DNA from 4 places in the Serratia ureilytica genome. Region 3 is predicted to be linked to each of the others. Evidence: predicted binding sites of a transcription regulator. Region 3 holds the regulator's gene; each other region holds the start of a gene.
The links. The regulator PurR, encoded in region 3, represses purine synthesis genes. The targets are predictions, from matches to a motif close to CANGCAAACGTTTGCNTG.
Positions count from the first base shown of each region.

Region 1 (4,212 bases), 2.3 Mb from region 3:
GCAAAAATTGCCACTACCCTTTACAGACGATCCTTAACCGGAGAAGCGTCATGACGGTAAACGCGTTTATCGGCAGCTGGGCGTTGGTGTCGTCGGCGTTCAAAAACCAGAACGGCGAGCTGAATTACCCGCTGGGCGAGCAGGTGTTGGGGCGCATCCACTATGAGGCCAACGGCACAATGGCGGCGCAGCTATACAGCGCCGTGCGGCCGCGTTTCGTCGCCGACGATTTGGCGCAGGGATCCGAGCGGGAGATCCATGCCGCCTTCATCAATATGATTTGCTATTTCGGCCGTTATCAGGTGGAAGAAAGCGAGCAACGGGTGGTGCATCAGGTTGAAGGCTGCTCGTTCCCCAATTGGATAGGCAGCCGTCAGGTGCGCTTTTACGCCTTTAACGCCGATCGGCTGACGTTGCGCACGGTGCCGCTGCAGCTCGGCAACGGCGTGCAGATCGGCGAACTGGTGTGGCAGCGGACGGGAGCGTCATCATGATCATTGTTCATCATCTCAATCACTCGCGGTCGCAGCGCATTCTGTGGTTTTTGGAAGAGCTGGGCGTGCCCTATCAGGTGCAACGCTACGAGCGCGATCCGCACACTCTGCTGGCGCCGCCGGCGCTGAAAAAGATCCACCCGCTGGGCAAATCGCCGGTGATCGTCGATGGCGATCTGGCGCTGGCGGAATCCGGCGCCATTATCGAATACTTGCAGGAGGCCTACGACGCACAGGGCATGTTTATGCCGACGGACTTCCACGCGCGCCAGCAATACCGCTACTGGTTGCACTACGCAGAGGGATCGCTGATGCCGCTGTTGGTGATGAAGCTGGTGTTCAGCCGTCTCGGCCAGCCGCCGATCCCCTGGCTGCTGCGGCCGGTGGCGGGCGCGATCGGCAAGGGCGTACAGCGCGAATACCTCGACAAACAGATCGCGCCGCACTGCGAGTATCTCGAACAGCACCTGAACAAGGGCAGCTGGTTCGTCGGCAACGATTTCAGCGCGGCGGACATACAGATGAGCTTCCCGCTCGAGGCGATGGCGGCGCGCGGCGCGTTGGACAATTGCCCGAAACTGCGCGGCTTCCTGCAGCGCATCCACGCCCGGCCCGCTTACCAGCGGGCGCTGGAACAGGGCGGCCCTTACGACCTGCTGAGTTAAGCGGATGGGCTATACTCGATGGGGTCATTCTTCATCGGAGGTAGCCCATGGCTACGCAAATCTTCGTAAATCTGCCCGTACGCGATCTGCCCGCCTCTATGGCGTTTTTCACCCAGCTCGGCTTCAGTTTCAACCCGCAATTTACCGACGATACCGCCGCCTGCATGGTGGTCAGCGACACGATTTACGTGATGCTGCTGACCCACGACAAATTCAGGATGTTTACCCCGAACCCGATCGGCGACGCCAAACAGGCCACCGAAGTGTTGGTGTGCCTGTCGCAACCCAGCCGGGCGGCGGTGGACGAACTGGTGCGCAAGGCGATCGCCGGCGGCGGCAATACCTATCATCCGCCGCGGGACTATGGCGTGATGTACGGTCACGGATTTCAGGACCTGGACGGCCATATCTGGGAATTGATGTATATGGATCCCGCAGCGGTGCAGGCGCAATAAGATCGCCGTGAAACAGGCTGGCAGGGGCGCCGGATCGCCCCGTCTTTTCGCGCAGAAGCCCTTCCCGCCGCTTTCTGCATAAATTGCCGCGATCTTTAGTTGATTAGACGCTAGGGAAGGCAGGATAATCGTTTGCCTTGAATAAACCACCATAAATCACCCGTACCGCGCGCTGCGAGTTAAACGTTTGCCTTGGTGCGCATCGCCGTTGGCGGTGCGACGGAAGGGCAAGGAAGCGGAACGTGACGTAAACGATTACGTGGCGATCAGGCGCGGGCGAGATTACAGGCCTGCTGCGACGGGCCGATTCATGAAACACAGGGGAAGTAACCTATGTCGAACTCTCAAGCGAACCACGCCGCAAAACCAACCGGCGGGCTTGATGGCTATTTTAAAATTTCCGCGCGCGGCAGCAGCGTGCGTCAGGAGGTGGTGGCGGGGCTGACCACCTTCCTGGCGATGGTGTACTCGGTGATCGTGGTGCCGAGCATGCTGGGCAAAGCGGGCTTCCCGCCGGCGGCGGTGTTCGTTTCCACCTGTCTGGTGGCCGGTCTGGGCTCGCTGCTGATGGGGCTGTGGGCTAACCTGCCGATGGCCATCGGCTGTGCGATCTCGTTGACCGCCTTTACCGCTTTCAGCCTGGTGCTCGGCCAACATATCAGCATTCCGGTGGCGCTGGGCGCGGTGTTCCTGATGGGCGTGCTGTTCACCGTCATCTCGGTCACCGGCATCCGCGCCTGGATCCTGCGCAACCTGCCGATGGGCGTGGCGCACGGCACCGGCATCGGCATCGGGCTGTTCCTGCTGCTGATCGCCGCCAACGGCGTCGGCCTGGTGGTGAAGAACCCGCTGGATGGCTTGCCGGTGGCGCTCGGCGCGTTCACCTCTTTCCCGGTCGTCATGACGCTGGTCGGCCTGGCGGTGATCTTCGGCCTGGAGAAACTGCGCGTGCCCGGCGGCATTCTGCTGGTGATCATCGCCATTTCCATCATCGGCCTGATCTTCGACCCGGCAGTGAAATATCAGGGGCTGTTCGCCATGCCGAGCCTGGCGGACGCTGACGGTAAATCGTTGATCTTCAGCCTGGATATCATGGGCGCATTGCAGCCGGTGGTGTTGCCGAGCGTGCTGGCGCTGGTGATGACCGCGGTGTTCGACGCCACCGGCACCATCCGCGCGGTAGCCGGGCAGGCCAACCTGCTGGACAAAGACGGCCAGATCATCAACGGCGGCAAGGCGCTGACCTCGGATTCCCTGAGCAGCATCTTCTCCGGGCTGGTGGGCGCCGCGCCCGCCGCAGTCTACATCGAGTCCGCCGCCGGCACCGCCGCGGGCGGCAAGACCGGCCTGACCGCCACCGTGGTCGGCGTTCTGTTCCTGCTGATCCTGTTCCTGTCGCCGCTGGCCTATCTGGTGCCGGTCTACGCCACCGCGCCGGCGCTGATGTACGTCGGCCTGTTGATGCTGAGCAACGTCACCAAGCTGGACTTCAACGACTTCGTCGACGCGATGGCCGGCCTGCTGTGCGCCGTGTTCATCGTGCTGACCTGCAACATCGTCACCGGCATCATGCTGGGCTTCAGCTCGCTGGTCATCGGCCGCATCTTCTCCGGCGAATGGCACAAGCTGAACATCGGCACCGTGCTGATCGCCGTGGCGCTGGTGGCGTTCTACGCCGGCGGCTGGGCGATTTAAGCCTCTTGGGTTTCCCTCGCCCATCGGGCGGGGGAGCCTGTGACGGCAATTCCCTTCTTAAGATAAGTCTTCTTCTGCTCTGCACCGCGTTTTGAAAGGCACAACAAGCTTTAACGGCTGTAAAAAAAGTGATCTACTATCGGGACCAACGCAGGCCCTGAGCCGATGTCGTCTGAATCGTAGAGTCTAAGGAAAGCATGGAAATCTTTTTTACAATCCTCATTTTGATCCTGGTGGTCTCCCTGTCCGGGGTGGTGACGCGCATGTTGCCGTTCCAGGTGCCGCTGCCGCTGATGCAAATCGCCATCGGGGCCCTGTTGGCCTGGCCGCATTTCGGGCTGCACGTCGATTTTGATCCCGAACTGTTCCTGGTGCTGTTCATCCCGCCGTTGCTGTTCGCCGACGGCTGGAAAACGCCGACGCGCGAGTTCCTGCATCACGGGCGTGAAATTCTCGGCCTGGCGCTGGTGCTGGTGCTGATCACCGTGGTCGGCGTCGGTTATCTGATCTACGCCATGGTGCCGGGCATTCCGCTGGTGGCGGCCTTCGCGCTGGCGGCGGTGCTGTCGCCGACCGATGCCGTGGCGCTGTCCGGCATCGTCGGCAAAGGGCGGATTCCCAAGCCGATCATGGGCGTGCTCGAGGGCGAGGCGCTGATGAATGACGCGTCCGGCCTGGTGTCGCTCAAGTTCGCCATCGCGGTGGCGATGGGCACGATGGTGTTCACCGTGGGCGGCGCGACCCTTGAATTCCTCAAAGTGGCGATCGGCGGCCTGTTGGCCGGCGTGGCGGTCACCTGGACTTACAGTAAATCGCTGCGGGTGATGAGCCGCTGGAGCGGCGACGATCCGGCGACCCAGATCGTGTTCCTGCTGCTGCTGCCGTTCGCGTCCTACCTGATCG
Region 1 covers NZ_CP071320.1:445,259-449,470, forward strand. The annotation lists gene J0X03_RS02110 (lipocalin-like domain-containing protein) at 51-494, shown strand; gene J0X03_RS02115 (glutathione S-transferase family protein) at 491-1,159, shown strand; gene J0X03_RS02120 (VOC family protein) at 1,207-1,614, shown strand; gene J0X03_RS02125 (NCS2 family permease) at 1,948-3,309, shown strand; gene J0X03_RS02130 (Na+/H+ antiporter) at 3,507-4,212, shown strand, end outside.
Region 1: a site for PurR is predicted at 1,791-1,808, ahead of J0X03_RS02125 (NCS2 family permease). Genes of this name have one in related genera too.

Region 2 (4,212 bases), 1.6 Mb from region 3:
CGAACTCGGCCAGCACGCCCTGACGCTCCAGCTCCAGCGCGCAGTTCAGCGCCGTCTGGCCGCCCATGGTCGGCAGAACCGCATCCGGACGCTCTTTTTCGATGATCTTGCGCACCACTTCCCAGTGGATCGGCTCAATGTAGGTCGCATCGGCCATTTCCGGGTCGGTCATGATGGTCGCCGGGTTGGAGTTGACCAGAATGACGCGGTAACCCTCTTCGCGCAGCGCTTTACACGCCTGGGCGCCCGAGTAGTCGAACTCACACGCCTGGCCGATAACAATCGGGCCAGCGCCGAGGATCAGGATGCTTTTTATGTCTGTACGTTTTGGCATTTTTTACTGCTCCTGATTATTTGGCGTTAGAACGGTAAGTCTCAATCAGTTCGATAAAGTGATCGAACAGCGGCGCGGCGTCGTGCGGGCCTGGGCTGGCTTCCGGGTGCCCCTGGAAGCTGAACGCCGCCTTGTCGGTGCGGTGAATGCCCTGCACCGTGTGGTCGAACAGCGATTTGTGCGTCACGCGCAGATTCGCCGGCAGGTCGTTTTCATCGACGGCGAAGCCGTGGTTCTGCGCGGTGATCATCACCGTGTTGTTGTCCAGATCCTTCACCGGGTGGTTGCCGCCGTGGTGGCCGAGCTTCATCTTCATGGTTTTCGCCCCGCTGGCCAGCGCCAGCAGCTGGTGACCCAGACAGATGCCGAATACCGGAATGTCGGTTTCCAGGAACTGCTTGATGGCGGCGATGGCGTAGTCGCACGGCTCCGGGTCGCCCGGGCCGTTGGACAGGAAGATGCCGGCCGGATTCATTTTCAGCACCTCGTCGGCCGGGGTCTGCGCCGGCACCACGGTCAGGCGGCAACCGCGATCCACCAGCATGCGCAGGATGTTGCGCTTGGCGCCGTAGTCGTAAGCCACCACGTGGAACGGCAGTTCCGCGGCGGTTTTGGCTTCCGGCAGGTCGCCTTCAAGCGTCCAGCTGCCTTGCTGCCAGCTGTAGGCCTCTTGAGTGGTGACCTCTTTCGCCAAATCCATGCCCTTCAACCCCGGGAAACCTTGCGCCTTGGCCAGAGCCAGCGCGGCATCCGGCGAATCGGCGGCGACGATGCAGCCGTTCTGGGCGCCTTTTTCGCGCAGCAGGCGAGTCAACTTACGGGTATCGATATCGGAGATCGCCACGATGTTGTGACGCTTGAGGTAGTCGGACAGGCTTTCTTCACTGCGGTAGTTGCTGGCGATCAGCGGGAGGTCACGAATGACGAGGCCTTGGGCGTGTACTGCGGAGGATTCTTCGTCGGAAGCATTGGTGCCGACATTGCCGATATGAGGATAAGTAAGAGTAACGATCTGGCGGGAATAGGAAGGATCAGTGAGGATTTCTTGATAACCGGTCATCGACGTATTGAAGACCACTTCCCCCACTGCCGTTCCCTCTGCCCCGATGGCCCGACCGTGGAATTGGGTTCCGTCTTCCAGAACCAATAGCGCTGACTTTATCAAAACATCCTCCGAGGAATAATCAATCACAATATTTGCATATTAATTCAGATATCGCGATCTAAATCAATGCAAAAACCGTCCGCGAGGCCAATTTTTGGCAAATTGGGCGCATTTTAATGATGAGTGCCTGGCTTGTCTACCCAAACTGCCGTTTTTTGTTTTATTTTTGCAGTTCTCGGCGCGCATGCGGCTTGAGCGCCGATAAAAACACAGAAAACCGGGACTGGAAAACGGTTGCGGGGAAGAATGACGGAAAACGGCGCCGGAATGGAACAAAAAAGACGCTAAAAAAGCCGAGAGTGGAAAAAAAGGAGATGATTAGCAAAGTAAATATAGATAAATAACATCTTTGACAATAAAACAAATCCAACATGATATTTATCATGTTAAAAAAAAGGACAATAAAATTATTGCCCGATTATCATAGCATTATGACCAATACAACCACATCACGATGGTATGCAAATCAATTATAACTGGTCCAAATTCAATACATCTCGCATATCAAACAGACCTTTATCCCGACTCCGAAGCCAGGAAGCCGCGCGCACCGCGCCGCTGGCGAAAGTCATGCGGCTGGAGGCCTTGTGGGTGATTTCCACCCGTTCACCGATGTCGGCGAACATCGCGGTGTGCTCGCCGACGATGTCGCCGGCGCGAATGGTGGCGAAGCCAATGCTCTTCGGATCGCGCTCGCCGGTATGGCCTTCGCGCGCATAGACCGCGCAGCTTTTCAGATCGCGCCCCAGCGCGCCGGCGATCGCTTCGCCCATGGCCAACGCCGTGCCCGACGGCGCATCCACTTTGTGCCGGTGGTGCGCCTCAACGATTTCGATATCGGTATAGTCGCCCATGACCTGCGCGGCCTTCTCCAGCAGTTTCAGCACCAGGTTGACGCCGACGCTGAAGTTGGCGGCGAACACGATGCCGATGTGCTGCGCCGCAGCGCGGATCGCCTGCTTGCCGGCGTCATCGAAGCCGGTGGTGCCAATCACCATCGCCTTGTGGTGCGCCACGCAAAATTCCAGGTAGCCCAGGGTGCTTTCAGGGCGGGTGAAGTCGATCAAAATATCGAACTCGCTCGCCACTTTATCCAGACTGTCACTCACCTTGACGCCCAGCGCGCCGATGCCCGCCAGCTCGCCGGCATCAACGCCGACCAGGCTCGATCCCGGTCGTGACAGCGCCGCCCCCAACACCACGCCTTCCGCCTGCTGCACCGCCTGGATCAATTGACGGCCCATCCGGCCGCCGGCGCCCGCAATCGCAATGCGGATTTGTGAATCTTTCATGCTTGCTCTCTTCTTGATGTAACGCGTATCCCATTAACCTATCGATTCAGGGTAACTGCCCCGCTGCAGCGCCGCCAGAGGATTCATTTCATAATTAGAAAATTATGATATTGCGCTTCTTTCATCAGCGGCGCTGTCGTGAGATTAACATTCAACCGATTTGGCGGCCTGCGACGATTGTACATAATCATGCAGTTTCCATGGCAAAAAAATGCAGAAAAAAGGCGCCGAAAACGGCGCCTGGGGAAAGGATCACAGCGTGGTCAGGCGGTAATGGCGGCCACTTCGTTGGCTATCGCCGTCAGCGCATCGTGGCGAGCATAGTCCTCCTGCACCAGCGCCGCGCGCCGGCGATAGATCGGCTGTTGCAGAATGCGCGTCGCTGCCGCCAGTATTTGTTCCGCGCTTGGCGTGCTGGTATGCAGGCTGATGCCGCAACCGGCGGCCACCACGCGCGCGGCCGCCTCCAGCTTGTCCTCGCCGGTGCCGGCGACAATCAGCGGCACGCCGCTGTCCAGCGCATAGTTGATCGAGCCGTAACCGCCGTTGGTGATCAAGAGCGCCGCCTGCGGCAACCAGTGTTCGAAGGAGATGAACGCCCGCACTCGGGCGTTGTCCGGCAACGCGTCCATCAGCCCTTCGGTCGCCCGCCCGCCGGTAGTAGCCAACACCCGCACCGGCAGATGCGCCAGCGCCTGCAGCGTCGGCACGATCAGCTGATGCAGATCGACATTGGCCAACGTGCCCTGAGACACGATCACCAGCGGCCGACGATCGTCCTCCTCCCACAGCGCCTCTTCCGCGGCCGGTTGACCACCGCTGCGCAGCGGCCCGACGAAGCGCACGCCGCTCGGCAGGTCGTCGCGCTCATATTCCAGCGCCGTGGTGGCCAACTGCAGGAAACGCTCGCAGCCGCCGATCAGCGCATCGGTAAACGGGCGATTCAGCGGCCGCCCACCCGCTTGCACCAGCGCGGTATCAAAGCTTTGCTGCACCTCATCAAGCAACACCCGCGTCGCTTCATCCACCAATTGCTCGCGGGTCAGCGCCCGCGGCAGCAGCGCCGGCGGGATGCGCGGGCCATAGAAAATGGCGTCGCGCGAAGAATACGACAGCGGCGTGACGCCGATCCCGAAGACCGGCGGCCGTTCGGCGGACTGCAGCAGCGGCAGCACGCCGTAGAAGCAGTTCTCCACCATCAGCAGATCGGTCTTTTCGGCGGCGATGGCCGCACGCAGCTGACGATCCAACAGTGGGATCGGCGCGGCGAAGAAATCTTTCAGCGCCAGCGCCATCTGCGCATTGCCCGGCGGCAGCGCGGCGCGCTCGGGGAAATGCTCCTCCAGGTGGCGATAGTCGAAGTCCACCTGCGCGTCGAACGGCACGAAGCTCGCCCCAGCCGCTTCGGCGCGTTCGCGGAA
Region 2 covers NZ_CP071320.1:4,357,715-4,361,926, forward strand. The annotation lists gene carB (carbamoyl-phosphate synthase large subunit) at 1-334, opposite strand, end outside; gene carA (glutamine-hydrolyzing carbamoyl-phosphate synthase small subunit) at 351-1,499, opposite strand; gene dapB (4-hydroxy-tetrahydrodipicolinate reductase) at 1,970-2,791, opposite strand; gene J0X03_RS20640 (glycosyltransferase) at 3,055-4,212, opposite strand, start outside.
Region 2: a site for PurR is predicted at 1,723-1,740, ahead of carA (glutamine-hydrolyzing carbamoyl-phosphate synthase small subunit). Genes of this name have one in related genera too.

Region 3 (4,212 bases):
TCCGCATCAGCCAGCTCGATAACGACTATTGGCAGAACCACTACATCGGCGCTCGCCGCGTAGTAACGCCGAAAACCATCCGTTAATTCCCTGCTCTTCGCGGTTGCGGCCTCGGCCGCAACCGCCTGCTCAAGCTATCGCCCATCGCACTCCCCCACGCGCATTTCTCGCTTTTCCTCCTGTTTTTTATGATGAAAATTGTTAAGATTGAATGACCACAATAAAAAACGGCCCATCCGGCGTTCGCCCCGGCGAGAAGCTGAATGGCGCTGTAAAGGAGGAAGCAATGTCGTTTGAATTACCTGCATTACCGTATGAGAAAAACGCGCTCGAGCCGCACATCTCCGCCGAGACTCTGGAATACCACTACGGCAAACACCACAACACCTACGTGGTTAACCTGAACAACCTGGTGAAAGGCAGCGAGTTCGAAGGCAAATCGCTCGAAGAGATCATCAAGACCTCTAACGGCGGCGTGTTCAACAACGCCGCGCAGGTGTGGAACCACACCTTCTACTGGCACTGCCTGTCGCCACAGGGCGGCGGTGAACCGCAGGGCGAACTGGCGGCGGCGATCGTCAAATCCTTCGGCTCTTTCGCTGCGTTCAAAGAGCAGTTCACCGATGCCGCCGTGAAAAACTTCGGTGCCGGCTGGACCTGGCTGGTAAAAAAACCGGACGGCGCGCTGGCGATCGTCAACACTTCCAACGCGGCAACCCCGCTGACCGGCGAAGACAAACCGCTGCTGACCGTTGACGTGTGGGAACACGCGTATTACATCGATTACCGCAATGCGCGTCCAAAATACCTGGAAAACTTCTGGGCGTTGGTCAACTGGACCTTCGCGGCGGAAAACCTGGCGTAAGCGCAGGGCTTGCCTAAGTGATGAGGCGCAGCTTGGCTGCGCCTTTTTTAAAACTGGCGGGAAATCAGTTCAACGCGGCGACAAAGCTGAAAGCGATGATCATCGCCAATGCGCAAACGGTGGTGAACAGCGACATCTTCAGATCGGTATCCATGACAACTCCTTTAAAATGGGCTTTCCTAAGGATAAAAGGCGCACAATTAGTACGTCAAATCATTTTCCCACAGTTCGCCGATAAAATCTTGTTATCATTTCCCGGTTTATAATCTCGATTACCTCTTCCACTTTTGTTCAATATGCGACAAAATTCGCAGTTCACAACTGCGTACCGGCATTCATGCCCCTCCTGATTAGCGCTGACGACTTCAACACTAAAAACTCAGTTTTCGCTTCTCTGGAGAAGGATCTACGTAGGCAAACGATTAACATCACACTTACATGCTGTAAACATGTGAGTTCAGGAGTCATTCCTTACATGGCAACGATTAAAGATGTGGCCAAACGCGCGGGCGTTTCCACCACCACCGTTTCGCACGTCATCAATAAGACTCGTTTCGTCGCCGAAGAGACCAAAGCGGCCGTGTGGGCCGCCATCAAAGAGCTGCACTACTCGCCGAGCGCCGTGGCGCGCAGCCTGAAAGTCAATCACACCAAGTCTATCGGTCTGCTGGCCACCTCGAGCGAAGCGCCCTACTTTGCCGAAGTGATCGAGGCGGTGGAAAACAGCTGCTACAGCAAAGGCTATACCCTGATCCTGTGCAACTCGCACAACAATCTGGACAAACAGCGCGCCTACCTGGCGATGCTGGCGCAAAAGCGCGTCGACGGCCTGCTGGTCATGTGTTCCGAATACCCGGATCAGCTGCTGGGCATGCTGGAAGACTACCGCAACATCCCGATGGTGGTAATGGACTGGGGCGCCGCGCGCGGCGACTTCACCGACACCATCATCGATAACGCGTTCGAAGGCGGCTATCTGGCCGGCCGTTACCTGATCGAGCGCGGCCACCGCGATATCGGCGCTATCCCGGGCCAGCTGTCGCGCAACACCGGCGGCGGCCGTCATCAGGGCTTTATGAAGGCGCTGCAGGAAGCGCATATCGATATTCGCGAAGAGTGGATAGTCCAGGGTGACTTCGAGCCGGAGTCCGGTTACAAGGCGATGCATCAAATTCTGTCGCAGAAACAGCGACCGACCGCGGTATTCTGCGGCGGCGACATCATGGCGATGGGCGCCATCTGCGCCGCCGACGAACTGGGGCTGCGGGTGCCGCAGGATATTTCCGTGATCGGCTACGACAACGTGCGCAACGCCCGCTACTTCACCCCGGCGCTGACCACCATTCATCAGCCGAAAGAACGTCTGGGCGAAATGGCCTTCACCATGCTGCTGGATCGCATCATCAGCAAGCGCGAAGAATCGCAGGTGATCGAAGTGCATCCGAAGCTGGTCGAACGCCGTTCGGTCGCCGACGGTCCGTTCATCGACTACCGCCGCTGATCCTCCTCCCTACCGGAAGCCGGCACGGCTTCCGGTGCCGCCTCACTCAGCCACTCCTGATTCAGCGTCTCGCCATCGCCCAAATACGCCAGCAGCCAGCTCATCGCCGGTGACGGTTTATCCTGTTGCCAGGTCAGGCAGCAGGGGCTGGCGGGAAACGGCTGCTGCAACTGCAACGCCTTCAGCTCACCGCGCTGCACCCGCGGCAGCGCCAGATGCGCCGGCATCATGCCGACGCACAATCCGGCGCACAAACAGTCGAGCGCCGAGGTCCAGTCCGGCACCACCAGCCGCCGCTGGTTATCCAGCGTCCAGGTGACGCGCTTGGGCAGATTGCGCGAGGTGTCTTCCAGACAAAGCGCAGGGTACGGCCTCAACCGATCGTCATTCAACGGCCCTGCCAGCTGCGCCAGCGGATGCTGTGGGCTGACTACGCACAGCCAGTTCATATCCCCCATGTCGCGGAAAGCGAAGCCGCCGCCGACCGGCACCGCGCGGGTGGCGCCGATCGCCATGTCCACCCTGCCGTCCACCAACGCATCCCACACGCCGTTAAACACCTCGGGTTGCAGCATCAACTCGACGTCGGGGAAATGACGGTAGAAATCCAGCACCAGCTGGCGGCTGCGCTGCGGTTTGACGATGATGTCCACCGCGATATTCAGCTGACCGCGCCAGCCGTTGGCCACCTGTTGACAGTGGCGGCGGGTGTCGAGCATTTTTTTGATAACAGCTCGCGCATCCTTGATAAACAGCGCGCCGGCCGGCGTCAGTTCCACATCTCGGTGACGCCGCTCAAACAGCGGCACCGCCAGCCATTGCTCCAGCTGCCGCACGGTATAACTTACCGCCGACGGCACCCGGTGCAGCTCCTGCGCCGCCGCGCTGAAACTGCCGGTGCGCGCCACCGCATCAACGACCTCGAGAGAATATTCAGACCACATCGCTTTGCCTTCAATTTTTTTAACAGCACTTTGCAAATATTACCGTTTCACAAGCAGAGATCCAGCCGGATACACTGGCCGGCGCTAAAAACCTGCGACACTAAAATATTAACGAGAAATACCATGCGAAATTCCTTTGGTTTTATGTTCTACCTCGCCGGCCTGAGCATGCTGGGTTATCTGGCGACCGATATGTACCTGCCCGCCTTCGGCGCCATGCGGGAGGAACTGCAAATTTCCGCCGGCGCGGTCAGCGCCAGCCTGAGCATCTTTTTGGCCGGCTTCGCCTTCGCGCAGCTGCTGTGGGGGCCGCTCTCCGACCGTCTGGGACGCAAACCGGTATTGTTGATTGGCCTAACGCTGTTCGCGCTCGGCTGCCTGGGCATGCTGTGGGTGGAAAATGCCGCGCAGCTCTGGATACTGCGCTTTATTCAGGCCGTAGGTGTCTGTTCCGCCGCCGCCATCTGGCAAGCGCTGGTGGTCGACCGCTATCGTGAAGGCCAGGCCAACCGCGTATTCGCCACCATCATGCCGCTGGTGGCGCTATCGCCGGCGCTGGCGCCGCTGCTGGGCGCCTGGCTGCTGAACCACGCCAGCTGGCGCGCGATCTTCGCCGTGCTGCTGGCCATCACCGCCTTGTTGCTGTTGCCGACGCTGCTGCTCAAAGAGAACGCCAGGCCAAAACCCGCCGTCGACGCGCCAAAAAGCAGCGTCAGTTTTTGGCAATTATTGAAATCCCCGGTATTCAGTGGCAATGTCGCCATGTACGCCGCCTGTTCGGCCGGTTTCTTCGCCTGGCTGACCGGCTCGCCGTTTATCCTCGGTGATATGGGCTACGGCCCGAGCGACATCGGCCTGAGCTATGTGCCGCAGACGCTGGCCTTCCTGCTGGGCGGTTACGG
Region 3 covers NZ_CP071320.1:2,770,075-2,774,286, forward strand. The annotation lists gene J0X03_RS12865 (C40 family peptidase) at 1-86, shown strand, start outside; gene sodB (superoxide dismutase [Fe]) at 287-865, shown strand; gene cydH (cytochrome bd-I oxidase subunit CydH) at 930-1,019, opposite strand; gene purR (HTH-type transcriptional repressor PurR) at 1,341-2,366, shown strand; gene punR (DNA-binding transcriptional activator PunR) at 2,354-3,310, opposite strand; gene punC (purine nucleoside transporter PunC) at 3,434-4,212, shown strand, end outside.

Region 4 (4,212 bases), 2.3 Mb from region 3:
AGGCAAGGCGCGCATCGCGCAGCAGGAAGCCATCGCCAGCGGCCAGGTGTCGATGGTGGTCGGCACCCACGCCATCTTCCAGGAGCAGGTTCAGTTCAACGGCCTGGCGCTGGTGATCATTGATGAGCAGCACCGCTTCGGGGTGCATCAGCGGCTGGCGCTGTGGGAGAAAGGCGAAGAGCAAGGTTTCCACGCCCATCAGCTGATCATGACCGCCACGCCGATCCCGCGCACGCTGGCAATGACCGCCTACGCCGATCTCGATACCTCGGTCATCGACGAGCTGCCGCCGGGCCGTACGCCGGTGACCACCGTGGCCATTCCCGATACCCGCCGCGCCGACATCATTCAACGGGTGAAAAGCGCCTGTCTGGAAGAGGGGCGGCAGGCTTACTGGGTGTGCACGCTGATCGAAGAGTCCGAACTGCTGGAAGCGCAGGCGGCGGAAGCCACCTGGGAAGAATTGAAAACCGCGCTGCCGGAGCTGAAGATAGCGCTGGTACATGGCCGCATGAAAGCGCAGGAAAAGCAGGCGGTGATGCAGGCGTTTAAACAGGGCGAGCTGCAGCTGTTGGTCGCCACCACGGTGATCGAAGTCGGTGTCGACGTGCCGAACGCCAGCCTGATGATCATCGAAAACCCGGAGCGGCTGGGCCTGGCGCAGCTGCACCAGCTGCGCGGCCGCGTAGGGCGCGGCGCGGTGGCTTCACACTGCGTGCTGCTGTACAAAACGCCGCTGAGCAAAACCGCGCAAACGCGCCTGCAGGTGCTGCGCGACAGCAACGACGGCTTCGTCATCGCGCAGCGCGATCTGGAGATCCGCGGCCCGGGCGAGCTGCTGGGCACCCGCCAGACCGGCAGCGCCGAATTCAAGGTGGCGGACCTGTTGCGCGACCAGGCGATGATCCCCGAAGTGCAGCGCGTCGCTCGCCATCTCCATCAGCACTACCCGGAACACGCCCAGGCGCTGATCGAACGCTGGTTGCCGGAGAAGGCGCGCTACTCCAACGCATAAAAAAGGGCGCCGCAGGCGCCCTTCTCATGATGACTCGCGATATCACCCCACCGCCGGGAACACCGGCAACAGCAGATACAGCTTGATGACGATGGCGTTGGCGATATCGATAAAGAACGCCCCCACCATCGGCACCACCAGAAATGCCAGGTGCGACGGGCCGAAGCGATCGGTGATCGCTTGCATGTTGGCGATCGCCGTCGGCGTGGCGCCCATGCCGAAGCCGCAGTGGCCGGCGGCCAGCACCGCCGCATCGTAGTTCTTGCCCATCACCCGGTAGGTGACGAAGATCGCGTACAGCGCCATCACCAGCGTCTGTACGGCCAGGATCGCCAGCATCGGCAGCGCCAGCGAAGCCAGCTCCCACAGGCGCAGGCTCATCAACGCCATCGCCAGGAACAGCGACAGGCTGACGTTGCCCAGCACCGATACCGCCCGCTCGAACACGGTATAGAAACCGGTGAAGGCCAGCGTGTTGCTGAGGATCACCCCGACGAACAGCACGCAAACGAAGTTAGGCAGTTCAAACACCGTACCGCTCAGCAGACCGGCAATCAGTTGCCCCAGGCTCAAACAAATGGCGATCATGGCGATGGTTTCAATCATCACCAGCGAGGTGATCAGGCGGCCACTTTCCGGCTTCTCGAAGCCGCTCGGCTGCACGCTGTCTTCCGGCGTGCCTTCCGGCGTAGAGGAGTGTTTAACCAGATAGCGCGCCACCGGGCCGCCGATCAGGCCGCCCAGCACCAGGCCGAAGGTGGCGCAGGCCATGGCGACTTCCGTCGCGTTTTCAAAGCCGTAGCGCTCGATGAACAGCTTGCTCCAGGCCGCCCCGGTGCCGTGGCCGCCCGACAGGGTGATCGACCCGGCGATCAGGCCCATCAACGGATCCAGCCCCAGCATTTTCGCCATGCCGATGCCGATGGCGTTCTGCACCAGCAGCAGCCCCAACACCACGAACAGGAATACCATCAGCGCTTTGCCGCCGGCGCGCAACCGCGCCAGGTTGGCGTTCAGGCCGATAGTGGCGAAGAAGGCCAGCATCAGCGGATCCTTCAACGACATGTCAAAGCTGATTTCCCAGTTGGCGAATTTTTTCAGGACAAACAGCAGGAGGGCCACCAGCAAACCGCCGGCGACGGGAGCGGGAATGGTATATTTTCGCAGCAGAGGAATACTTCTGACGCACTTGCCCCCAAGGAGCAAAACCAGCGTCGCCGCGACTAACGTGCCATAAGTATCAAGATGAAACATCCAGGTACTCCATGTAAGGGAAAAGATCCAAATAAAAATAATAAGTTATAGAAAACCACGTAGTTTTTAAACTTGATGAGTGCAGGATTAGAAGTAAAAAACGCTGAGATGACAAGAAAAAATGAATGAAAATGCGACATAAACGGGAAAGTCGGCAACATAATATTTAGGCGCAACCGTTTGCTTTTGCGGGGCGGCGCATTAAAATGCCTGCTTTGCCGTATCTGGAAACGCCACACCATGAGCATGTCATCCTCCGAGCTTGATGCCGCACGCCAAACCGCCTCTGAACCCCGCGCCAGCGAACTGATTTATCGCCTCGAAGACCGCCCGCCGCTGCCACAAACGCTGTTTGCCGCCGGCCAGCACCTGTTGGCGATGTTCGTTGCGGTGATCACTCCGGCGCTGCTGATCTGCCAGGCGCTGGGTCTGCCGGCGCAGGATACCCAACACATCATCAGCATGTCGCTGTTCGCTTCCGGTCTGGCTTCCATTCTGCAAATCAAAACCTGGGGGCCGGTGGGCTCCGGGCTGCTGTCGATTCAGGGCACCAGCTTCAACTTCGTTTCGCCATTGATCATGGGCGGCCTGGCGCTGAAAAACGGCGGCGCCGACGTGCCGACCATGATGGCCGCGCTGTTCGGCACCCTGATGGTCGCCTCCTGCACCGAAATTTTGCTGTCGCGCGTGCTGCATCTGGCGCGCCGCATCATCACCCCGCTGGTTTCCGGCATCGTGGTGATGATCATCGGCCTGTCGCTGATTCAGGTCGGCCTGACCTCGATCGGCGGCGGCTATGCCGCGATGAACGACCACAGCTTCGGCTCGCCGAAAAACCTGCTGCTGGCCGGCGCGGTGCTGGTGGTCATCATCCTGCTGAACCGCCAGCGCAACCCTTACCTGCGCGTCGCTTCGCTGGTGATCGCCATGGCGGTCGGCTACCTGCTGGCCTGGGCGATGGACATGTTGCCCGCCGACGCTCCGGCGGCGCCGACGGCGGCGATTACCATTCCAACGCCGCTCTATTACGGCCTGGGCTTCGACTGGAACCTGTTGCTGCCGCTGATGCTGATCTTTATGGTCACCTCGCTGGAAACCATCGGCGACATCACCGCCACCTCTGACGTCTCCGAACAGCCGGTCAGCGGGCCGCTGTACATGAAGCGTCTGAAAGGGGGCGTACTGGCCAACGGCCTGAACTCGATGCTGTCGGCGGTGTTCAACACCTTCCCCAACTCCTGCTTCGGCCAGAACAACGGCGTGATCCAGCTGACCGGCGTCGCCAGCCGCTACGTCGGCTTCGTGGTGGCGCTGATGCTGATCGCGCTGGGGCTGTTCCCGGCGGTGGCCGGCTTCGTGCAGCACATCCCCGAGCCGGTACTGGGCGGCGCGACCATCGTGATGTTCGGCACCATCGCCGCCTCCGGCGTGCGCATCGTGTCGCGCGAACGCCTGAACCGGCGCGCCATCATGATCATGGCGCTGTCGCTGGCCGTCGGCATGGGCGTCTCCCAGCAGCCGCTGATCCTGCAGTTCGCGCCGGACTGGCTGAAAACCCTGCTCTCTTCCGGTATCGCCGCCGGCGGCATTACCGCCATCGTGCTGAACCTGGTGTTCCCGCAGGAACACGAGAAAAAGTAACCCGCCCATTGGCGTTCAAACGGCCGCTTGCGGCCGTTTTTTATTGTCTATCAGACCATTGCCCTTGAGATGCCCGGCCAATTGCGGCATAAACAGGGTATCTTTTTTGACCGATGCGGATGTAGACGATGAAATTTATCGGAAAGCTGTTGCTGACGTTGCTGCTGCTGATCGTGCTGGCGGTGGTGGTGCTGTATCTGGTGGGGCAAACCCGCTGGGCGGCAGGCCGTCTGAGCGCCTGGATCAGCGACAACAGCGAATACCGCCTGTCGATAGGAAAAATCACCCACTCGTGGAATCAG
Region 4 covers NZ_CP071320.1:13,058-17,269, reverse strand. The annotation lists gene recG (ATP-dependent DNA helicase RecG) at 1-1,015, shown strand, start outside; gene gltS (sodium/glutamate symporter) at 1,058-2,269, opposite strand; gene J0X03_RS00065 (nucleobase:cation symporter-2 family protein) at 2,510-3,910, shown strand; gene J0X03_RS00060 (AsmA family protein) at 4,039-4,212, shown strand, end outside.
Region 4: a site for PurR is predicted at 2,439-2,456, ahead of J0X03_RS00065 (nucleobase:cation symporter-2 family protein). Genes of this name have one in related genera too.